One region of the Azospirillum agricola genome, then DNA from elsewhere that is predicted to be linked to it. Evidence: predicted binding sites of a transcription regulator. Region 1 holds the regulator's gene; the other holds the start of a gene.
The links. Region 1 encodes PhoB, which activates phosphate uptake and scavenging genes when phosphate is short. Its sites were predicted from a motif close to TNTCATAAAACTGTCA; they were not measured.

Region 2: a site for PhoB is predicted at 1,507-1,522, ahead of JN22_RS03280 (DUF47 domain-containing protein). Genes of this name have one in related genera too.

What each region holds. Positions count from the first base shown of each region.
Region 1 covers NZ_JAIFZR010000005.1:956,174-961,364, forward strand. Annotated here, with positions in the region: gene JN22_RS19465 (sulfite exporter TauE/SafE family protein) at 1-814, shown strand, start outside; gene JN22_RS19470 (TIGR02186 family protein) at 814-1,581, shown strand; gene JN22_RS19475 (universal stress protein) at 1,609-2,112, shown strand; gene phoB (phosphate regulon transcriptional regulator PhoB) at 2,142-2,846, opposite strand; gene pstB (phosphate ABC transporter ATP-binding protein PstB) at 3,174-3,992, opposite strand; gene pstA (phosphate ABC transporter permease PstA) at 3,996-5,191, opposite strand, start outside.
Region 2 covers NZ_JAIFZR010000002.1:91,684-96,874, reverse strand. Annotated here, with positions in the region: gene JN22_RS03295 (hypothetical protein) at 1-60, opposite strand, end outside; gene JN22_RS03290 (hypothetical protein) at 137-385, opposite strand; gene JN22_RS03285 (hypothetical protein) at 683-1,183, opposite strand; gene JN22_RS03280 (DUF47 domain-containing protein) at 1,605-2,249, shown strand; gene JN22_RS03275 (inorganic phosphate transporter) at 2,260-3,273, shown strand; gene JN22_RS03270 (hypothetical protein) at 3,386-3,730, shown strand; gene JN22_RS03265 (response regulator) at 3,810-5,191, opposite strand, start outside.

The DNA of each region.
Region 1 (5,191 bases):
CGGCTTCCTGATGACGCCGCTGCTGATCTTCATCGGCGTGCCGCCGGCCGTCGCGGTCGGCACCCAGGCCAACCAGCTCGTCGCCGCCAGCGTGTCGGGCGTGCTGGCCCACTGGCGGCGCGGCAACGTCGACGTCAAGCTGGGGGTGGTGATGCTGGCCGGCGGCGTGGTCGGCACGGCGCTCGGCGTCTGGATCTTCGCGATCCTCCAGCGGCTCGGCCAGATCGACATCGCCATCACCCTGTCCTACGTCTTCTTCCTCGGCACCATCGGCGGCATGATGCTGGTGGAGAGCAGCCGCGCCCTCATCCGGCGCCGCGCCCCCACCGCAAGGCGCGGCAAGCTGCACCGCCACATCTGGCTGCACGGCCTGCCCTTCAAGATGCGGTTCCAGCGCTCCAAGCTCTACATCTCGGCGCTGCTGCCGGCGGGGATCGGGCTGGTCGGCGGCATGCTGGTGGCGATCATGGGCATCGGCGGCGGCTTCCTGCTGGTGCCGGCGATGATCTATCTGCTGAACATGCCGGCGGGTCTGGTGGCCGGCACCTCGCTGTTCCAGATCATCTTCACCACCGCCGCCGCCACCCTGTTGCAGGCCGCCACCAACCAGACGGTCGACGCCATGCTGGCCCTGCTGCTGCTGATCGGCGGCGTCACCGGCGCCCAGTCCGGCACCAAGATGGGAAGCCGGCTGCGCGGCGAGCAGGCCCGGCTGCTGCTGTCCTGCATCGTCGTCGCGGTGGCGCTGAAGCTGGCCTGGGATCTCTTCGCCCGGCCGGAGGATCTCTTCACCCTGACCTCGGGAATGACGTGATGGTTTCGCTGTCGAAACGTCGTCTGGTCCAGGGGGCGGCGGCGCTGGGCGGGCTGCTGCTGGGCGGCACGCTGGCGGCCACCGTGTGGGCCCAGCAGCTCGTCGCCGACCTGTCGAGCCACCTGATCGCCATCACCACCGGCTTCACCGGAACCGAGGTCGTGCTGTTCGGCACCACCGACGGGGCGGGCGACGTCGCCATCGTCGTCACCGGCCCGCGCGTGCCCGCCACCGTCCGCCGCAAGGAGCGGATCGCCGGCATGTGGATCAACACCGACAGCGTGCGCTTCGAGCAGGTCCCCAGCTTCTACACGGTGGCGACCAGCCGGCCGCTCGACCAGCTCGTCGGTCGCCCGGTGCTGGAGCGCCACCAGATCGGCCTGCCGCAGCTCCAGCTCGGCCCGCGCGAGACGCTGGAGCCCGACGAGCTGGCGGCCTTCCGCGCCGCCCTGATCCGCAACAAGCAGCGCGCCGGCCTCTACGCCCTGACCTTCGGGCAGGTCGCCTTCCTGGGCGACCGGCTGTTCCGCACCAACATCTATTTTCCAGCCAACGTCCCGACGGGGTTGTACAATGTCGAGGCGCTGCTGATCCGCAACGGCGAGGTGGTGAGCGCCCAGACCACGCCGCTGGTGGTGTCGAAGATCGGCTTCAGCGCCGAACTCTACGACATCGCCCGCCACCGTCCGGTCGTCTACGGGGTGGCCGCGGTGGTCGGCGCGGTCGCGGCCGGCTGGGCGGCGGGCGCCGCCTTCCGCCGCGTGTGAACGACAAAAGAACCAAGGGGGGTTGAGATGACCGAGACGACCGAAACCTCGCCGCCGACCTCGCCGCCGCCGGTGCGCATCTTCCTGGTCGTCGTCGACGACAGCCCGGAGCTGAAGGTGGCGCTGCGCTACGCCTGCCTGCGCGCCCGCAAGTCGGGCGGCAAGGTGGCCCTGCTGACCGTGCTGGAGCAGGGCGAGATGCAGCATTGGCTGGCGGTGGAGAACCTGATCCGCGAGGAGCAGCGCAACGAGGCCGAGCTGATGCTCCAGAAGCTGGCCCGCGAGGTCAACCAGCTCACCGGCACCCTGCCGGCGCTCTACGTCCGCGAGGGCAACCCGCACGAGGAGGTGCTGGCCCTGATCGCCGAGGAGCCGAGCATCTCCATCCTGGTGCTGGCCGCCGGCACCGACCCGGAGGGGCCGGGGCCGCTGGTGTCCTACTACACCGGGCGGGGGCTGGGAAAGCTGCGCATCCCGCTGACCATCGTGCCGGGCGGCCTGAGCAACGATGCGCTGGACGCGATCACGTAAGGATGGGAGGCGGGGTTTCCCGCCGCCCCTCACACCGTCTTGGTGTCGAGCGCGTAGCCGGCCGACCGCACGGTGCGGATCAGGTCCAGCTCGGTCTCCTCGTTCATCGCCTTGCGCAGGCGGCGGATGTGGACGTCGACGGTGCGCGGCTCGACATAGACGTCGTGGCCCCACACCAGATCGAGAAGCTGCTCGCGCGAGAAGACCCGCCCCGGATGCTGCATGAAATGGCGCAGCAGGCGGAATTCGGTCGGGCCGAGATGCACGTCGCGGCCGTTGCGCCGCACGCGGTGGGCCGCCAGATCCATCGTCACGTCGGCGAACTGGAGCGTTTCGTCGGTCATCCCCGGCGAGGCGCGGCGCAGCACCGCGCGCATGCGGGCGACCAGCTCGGTCGGTGAGAAGGGCTTGGTGATGTAGTCGTCGGCGCCGGAGTTCAGACCGCGCACCCGGTCGCCCTCTTCCCCGCGCGCCGTCAGCATGATGATCGGGATGTCGCGGGTCTTGGCGTTGCGGCGGAGCTGGCGGCAGACCTCCAGCCCGCTCATCAGCGGCAGCATCCAGTCGAGCAGGACGATGTGCGGGGTCTGCTCCCCGGCCAGCAGCAGGGCTTCCTCGCCGTCGGTGGCGGTGGCGACGCGGAAACCCTCTTTTTCCAGATTGTACTTCAGCAGGGTAACGATGTCGGCCTCGTCCTCGACGACGAGGGCGAGCGGCTTCAACGCCGCGTTCATGGTGGCTCCGTTCACTGCGCGCGGCTCGACATTACCCAGCATCTTCGCTTCCTTCAACACGACAACTTCAAGTCCGCCTGGAACGCCCTCTCCCGCCCCGGGAGAAGGAGGGGACCCACGGAGCGGGGAGGGTGAGGGGCTATCGGTGGCATGGATCGAACCGCACGCCCGATCGCCCCTCACCCTTCCCACCGCTTCGCGGTGGGCCCCGAGGTCGCTCGCAAGTCTCGCGACCGCGCGCCACCTACGATCGCCTTCGGCGCTCGTCCGGCCTGCGGCCGTCGACTCTGCGCCCTCTCCCGGGGCGGGAGAGGGACACGCAAAGAATCAGCCGTAGCGGCCGGTGATGTAGCCCTGGGTGCGCTCGTCGCGCGGGTTGGTGAAGATCTCCTCGGTGTCGTCGCACTCCACCATGTCGCCCAGATGGAAGAAGGCGGTCTTCTGCGAGACGCGGGCCGCCTGCTGCATGTTGTGGGTGACGATGACGATGGTGAAGTTCTCGCGCAGCTCGTCGATCAGTTCCTCGATGTGGGCGGTCGCGATGGGGTCGAGCGCCGAGCAGGGCTCGTCCATCAGGATCACCTCGGGGCTGACGGCGATGGCGCGGGCGATGCACAGGCGCTGCTGCTGGCCGCCGGACAGGCCGGTGCCGGGCTCGCGCAGGCGGTCCTTCACCTCGTTCCACAGGCCGGCGCGCTGGAGCGACTTCTCGACCACCTCGTCCAGCTCGTCGCGGCCCGACGCCATGCCGTGGATGCGCGGGCCGTAGGCGATGTTGTCGTAGATCGACTTGGGGAAGGGGTTCGGCTTCTGGAACACCATGCCGACGCGGGCGCGGAGCTGCACGGCGTCGATCGACTTGCCGTAGATGTCCTCGCCGTCGAGCGCGATCAGTCCCTCGACCCGGCAGTTCTCGATGGTGTCGTTCATCCGGTTGAGACAGCGCAGGAAGGTCGACTTGCCGCAGCCCGACGGGCCGATCAGCGCCAGCACCTTGTTTTCCTGAATCTCGACGTTGATGCCCTTCAGCGCCTGCTTGGCCCCGTAGAACACCTTGACGTCGCGGGCGATCATCTTGTTCGGCACGGCCGGGGCCGAGCGCACGGCGGCCGGGGCGCCGGTGTGGGTCTGGGTATGGACGCTCATGGCTTACCACCGCCTCTCGAATTTCTTGCGCAGGAAAACGGCCAACCCGTTCATCAGGATCAGGAAGCCGAGCAGGATCATGATCGCCGCCGAGGTGCGCTCCGTGAAGGCGCGCTCGGGACTGTCGGCCCACATGTAGATCTGCACCGGCAGCACGGTGGCGCTGTCGGTCCAGCCGTGCGGGATGTCGACGATGAAGGCGACCATGCCGATCATCAGCAGCGGCGCCGTCTCGCCGAGCGCGCGGGCCATGCCGATGATGGTGCCGGTCAGGATGCCGGGCATCGCCAGCGGCAGCACATGGTGCGTCACCGTCTGCAAGGGCGAGGCGCCGATGCCCAGCGCGGCCTCGCGGATCGAGGGCGGCACCGACTTGAGCGCGACGCGGGCCGAGATGATGATGACCGGCAGGGTCATCAGCGCCATCACCAGACCGCCGACCAGCGGCGCCGAGCGCGGCAGGCCGAAGAAGCCGAGGAACACCGCCAGGCCGAGCAGGCCGAAGATGATCGACGGCACGGCGGCGAGGTTGTTGATGTTGACCTCGATCAGGTCGGTCCACTTGTTCTTCGGCGCGAACTCCTCCAGGTAGACCGCCGCGGCGATGCCGATGGGAACCGACAGCGACATGGTGACCAGCAGCGTCAGCAGCGAGCCGACGATGGCGCCCCAGATGCCCGCCTGCTCGGCCTCGCGGCTGTCGCCGGCGCTGAACAGGGTGGTGTTGAAGCTCTGCACCAGCGCGCCCTTGGCGACCAGCGCGTCGACCGCGGCGATCTTGGCGTCGTTCAGCCGGCGCTCGGACTCCGGCCCGCTGCGGGTGAAGTAGCCCTTCACGAACTGGTCGACCTCGTCGTCCGCGCGCACCCAGACGGTCCGGGTGGTGCCGACGATCGACGGGTCGCGCGTCACCATCGCTTCCAGCTCATAGGGCGCGCCCGACGACAGCAGCTCGTTCAGCGTGCGGCGCGCACTGCGCTCGGTGATCTCCGGGAACTGCGCGTAGAGCCCCTGGCGCAGGATGGCGGTGTAGTTGCGCTCCTCGACCTGCGCCTTGTCGAAGGCCACCTCGACGCGGACCTGGGCCTGCCAGAAGGCGGTGTAGCCCTTGGTGACGATCGAGCTGAGCAGGACCACCAGCATCAGCGAGGCGATGGCGATGGCGGCGATGCCGGCGATCTTGAAGTTCCGCTCGGCGG
Region 2 (5,191 bases), on a different contig from region 1:
GCAGCCGGAGGCGTCGGCGATGGCCAGGGTAACGGTGAAGGAATGAAGTTCGATCGCCATGGCGGCACCACAAAGTCTGTGGATTGAGGGAGAAGAGAAGACTCCCGGATGACTCCGGCCCCTGGGATCGCGGAACTCAGTCGTAACGGGGAAGCTTGGACAGCACGATGTCGCTGATGAGGCCGCGCAGCTGGCTGACCGGCAGTTCCTCGATGGAAACCTGGGTGACGCGGGCGTACGTCTCGCAGACGTGCCAGGCGATGTCCGGTTCCTTCATGATGTGCAACGCCAGATCGTGATCGTCGGCGCCCGCCCGTCCGGGGAGCGTCCTTTCGCAGGCCAGAGCGGTTTTCACCATATCGCTGGCCAGACCGTGCAGATTCATGGATGGCACCTTCCCCGCAGGAGGGATTTTGGTTGGTTACACGAACAACCTAGACCTTGGTGAGGAACGCTGCAATTGGGCCTATGACCCTGGATTGTGACAAATCCGCGAGCCATGGCAAATCCGCCGCACCCTCACCCCGCCCCGAAGCAGCCCCGAGGCTCACGAGGAAGAACATGGGCGAAGCGTGTTTATTCCGCCTGTGATTTTTTGCGGGGCCAGCCCGGCGAATTCGCGCGGAGGATTGCGGCCGTCCCCACTTGATAAACAACGCCGGTTCGGCACCGTCCGGCCGGATCAGGTCCTGATGGCGCCGTCCGGAGCCGGAGCGGGCGCCGCCGGCGCGGCGGGCAGCGTGGAGCGCAGCCCCTCCACCGCGCGGCGCAGCGCGTCCAGCCCCGCCCCCGCCGTGTTGGCGGCGGTGTCGCGCGCCTCGTTCATCGCGCGGGTGACGGCGACGCACAGCTCGGCCCGGCGCTTGGGGTCGTTGCGGCTGGCCTCGACCGCGCGGGCGACGTCGTCGGTGGTGCGCTCCGCGTCGGGATGCGCCGAGGAGGGGGGCGTCTTCGGATCGATGCCCAGCAGGGGAAGCAGATACTCCCGCCCCTTCTCGCGGGCCAGCGCCACCGCCTTCTCGCCGAACCGCTCGGCCGCCGCCATGCCCAGGTCCCAGGTCTCCAGCGCCGCCGACACGGTCGGGCTGCAACTGTCCGGCGCGGCGGCGCCCTGCGCCCGCGCGGCCAGCGGCGAAAGGGTGAGCGCGATGGCGAAGGTCGCGGCGGCGAACGGGGTCTTCATGGTCGGCGTCCGTGGTTCGGGTGTCCCTCCCCCATGTTGGGGCGGCTCCGCCGGCTGTCCAGGGCGGGCAGGATGACTCCAGCATGACATGCTGCGGTTGACCGGGGCAAAGCGGAAGGAGAAAATTCTTCAAGACATGGACGGTTTCCGGTATCCAGGGATGAACATGGATGGCCGAACCATCCCATACCGTGTCCTCCGGCGAGCCGGCACAGCCGGAATCCGTGCCTGTCCGCGTCGAAGACACTCCGCCCGCGTCGATCGCCCGCCGGCCCTGGCGGGCGGGCGGAAATGCCGCAGTGCGGGGCCTTCCGAAAGCCGGATGTCGATTTTATGACGTTCGGATGACAGTCGCCGCTGCACGCGCCCGCGAAGCGTGTTATGAGCGGCGCGCCAGTTCACGCACAAGAGATACCGTCCCATGCTGCTCCGCGCATTCCGTTCGCTGATGCCGAAGGAGGAACGCTTCGTCGACCAGTTCGTCGAGCAGGCCCGCCACATCGTGGCCGCCGCCGCCGCGCTGGAAGCGGTCATGGACGCCAGCCCCGACGAACGCCCCCAGCGCATCGCCGCGCTGAAGAAGGTCGAGAAGGACGCCGACCACATCGCCAAGGAGGCCGGGCGCGACCTGCACCGCGCCTTCATCACGCCGTTCGACCGCTCCGACATCCTGTCACTGATCAACGCGCTGGACGACGCCATCGACCTGATGGACGAGGTGCCGCGCCACGCCGGCCTGTACGGGGTCGTCAGCTTCGACGACCCGATGCGCCGTTTCGTGGCGCTGATCCGCCAGCAGGCCGGCGTGCTGGTCGAGCTGATGCCGCTGCTCGGCGCCATCGCCCGCAACGCCGACCGCATCGGCCAGCTCTGCGGCCGGCTGTCGGATCTGGAGGACGAGGCCGACGACATCCTGCGCAACGCGCTCCAGGCGCTGATCGCCGAGCGGCCGGACATGATCGCCTTCCTCGGCCGGCGCGAGCTGTACGAGATGCTGGAGGCGGTGACCGACCGCTGCGACGACGTCGGCGACCTCGTCGCGGGCATCACGCTCGATCAGGTCTGAGATCCCGCCGATGGACGCCCTTCAGATCGGCCTGCCGGCGCTCGCCTTCATCATCCTGGTGGCGCTCGCCTTCGACTTCATCAACGGGCTGCACGACGCGGCGAACTCCATCGCCACCGTGGTGTCGACCCGCGTGCTGTCCCCGAAGCTGGCCGTCGCCTGGGCGGCCTTCTTCAACTTCATCGCCTTCCTGTTCTTCGGCCTGCACGTCGCCACCACCATCGGCACCGGGCTGGTCGAGCCGTCGGTCATCGACCCGGCGGTGATCCTGGGGGCGCTGTGCGGCGCCATCGGCTGGAACCTGTTCACCTGGTGGCTGGGGCTGCCCTCCTCCTCCTCGCACGCGCTGGTCGGCGGGCTGGCCGGGGCCGGCATCGCCAAGGCGGGGGTGGGGGCCATCGTCGGCAGCGGCTTCTTCAAGACCGCCGTCGCGATCGTGCTGTCGCCAACCATCGGCCTGCTGCTGGCGCTGCTGCTGGTGCTGATCATCTCGTGGGCGCTGCGCAAGGCGCCGCCCTTCGCGGTGGACCGCCAGTTCCGCCATTGGCAGCTCGTCTCCGCCGCCCTCTACAGCCTGGGCCACGGCGGCAACGACGCGCAGAAGACGATGGGCATCATCGCCGTGCTGCTGTTCAGCCAGGGCATGCTGGGCGACAGCTTCTACGTCCCCTTCTGGGTCATCCTGGCCTGCCAGGCGGCGATGGGGCTGGGCACGCTGATGGGCGGCTGGCGCATCGTCCGCACCATGGGCTCGCGCATCACCGACCTGAAGCCCTACCAGGGCTTCTGCGCCGAGACGGCGGGCGCCATCACGCTGTTCGGCGCGACGTGGCTCGGCATCCCGGTGTCCACCACCCACACCATCACCGGCGCCATCGTCGGAGTCGGCTCCGCCCGACGCACCTCGGCGGTGCGCTGGGGGCTGGCGGGGCGGATCGTCTGGGCCTGGGTGCTGACGATTCCGGCCTCGGCGACGGTCGCCTACGTCTCCTACCTCGTCACGGCGGCCCTTCTGCTCCCCTGAGAGGGAAAAAACATGCGGCGCGAACGGGTTGAGCCGTTCGCACGCAAGCATGGCCTTGACCCGGACGGTCGGGAACGGCAGAATCGCTGGGGTCGAGACAGGACACCGGTACATGCCGCACATCGAGCGCACCGATCAAGGCGATCAGTATGTTCTTCCGGGCACGGAGCGCCGGACGGTTCCCGGTCTGCCCTACGCGGCGGAACCCGACGGCCAGTTGACCCTGCATTTCTACGCCCCTCCGCGCGACGAGGAGCGCCGCGCCCGCCCCACCGCCGCCCTGCCTGCCGCCGTGCCTGCCGGCCCCCTGACCGCCGCCGCCCTGCCCACCACCACCATGCCGGCCCCCGCCACCCCGGCGACGGAGAAGGCGCGCGGCAAGGGGGGCACCGCCTCGGCCGCCGGGCTGTTCGGCCGCCGGCTGGCGCATTTCCCGCAGGTCTTCGACCCGGCCTGACGGCCGTTTCCCCGCCCGCTCCCCACGCTTTCCATCGGCGCCACCCGCCCTCGCGCCGGCGTCGCCGTGCCGAATCGGGTCAGACGCGCGACGCGCTGGTCCGGGCGTCGTCGATGGCTTTCGCCGCCTCCCGCAGCAGACGGGCACGGTCGTAGGGCTTGCCGACATGGCCGTCCATCCCGGCGCGCCGGCATTCCGCGATCTCCTCGGGCATGTTCCCGGCGGTCAGGGCGAGGATGGGCACGGTCCCGCGCGGCGGCGGCATGGCGCGGATCAACCGGGTCGCCTCCAGCCCGTTCATCACCGGCATGTGGACGTCCATCAGCACGAGGTCGTAATCGGCCCCGCCGCGCATCGCCTCCACCGCCGCGGCGCCGTCGGCGACGAGATCCAGCCCGTACCCGCTCTGCTGGAAGATGGCGGCCAGAAGCTCGCGGTTGATCTCCAGATCCTCGGCGATCAGCAGGCGCGGCGCGCGGCCGGCCGGGCCGGCGGACGGCGCGGCGCCGGTCATCGGCGCCTCGGCGGTTGTTCCGGAAGCCGCCATCTCGGGGGCGGCCTTCCGGCGTCCGGCCCGGACGGCGGCGGCGCGGGCCAGATGCTGCCGCAGATCCTCGGGGGCGTAAGGCTTGGCGATCATGGCGACCTCCGGCCCGATGCCGTCGCCCGCCCCCACCGCATGGGCCGCGAAACCCGAGGTCAACAGGACCGGCAGCCCCGGCCGCAGCCGTTGCGCGTGCCGGGCCAGCTCGGTGCCGGGCATGCCGGGCGGCATCACCACGTCGGTGAACAGCAGGTCGAGCGGCTCCTTTCCCGTCAGCACGACCAGCGCCGCGTTGGCGTTCGCCGCCTCGACCACCGCATGCCCCCACTCGCGCAGCAGCTCCGCCGTCCCCATGCGGATGATCGGGTCGTCCTCCACCAGCAGAACGGTCAGCGGCCCGTCGCCGCGGGACGGGGCCGGCCGCATCTCCCCCGGCTCCGCCTTGTCCGGCTCCACCGGCAGGACGCGCGCGCCCGGCAGGCGGGCCGTCACCGTGGTGCCGACGCCCAGCGTGCTGCGCAGCGACAGGGTGCCGCCGTGCAGCTCCACCAGCCGCCGGGTCAGCGGCAGGCCGAGGCCGGTGCCCTCGACCCGGCGGTTGACCGCGCTGTCGACCCGGCCGAACGGCTCCATCACCCGCTCCAGATCCTCCGGCGGGATGCCGAAGCCGGTGTCGATGACGCGGATCTCCAGCGCTCCGGCCTCCAGCCCGGCGGTCACCGTCACCGACCCGCCCGACGGCGTGTATTTCACCGCGTTGGCGATCAGGTTCAGCAGGATCTGGCGCAGGCGCCGCTCGTCGCCGCGCAGGAAGCGCGCACCGGGCGCCACCATGACCGCCAGCGTCACCCCGGCCCGCTCGGCGCGCGGCGTCAGCATGCGGACGGCGAAGGTGGCGGCGGCGTCGAGATCGACGC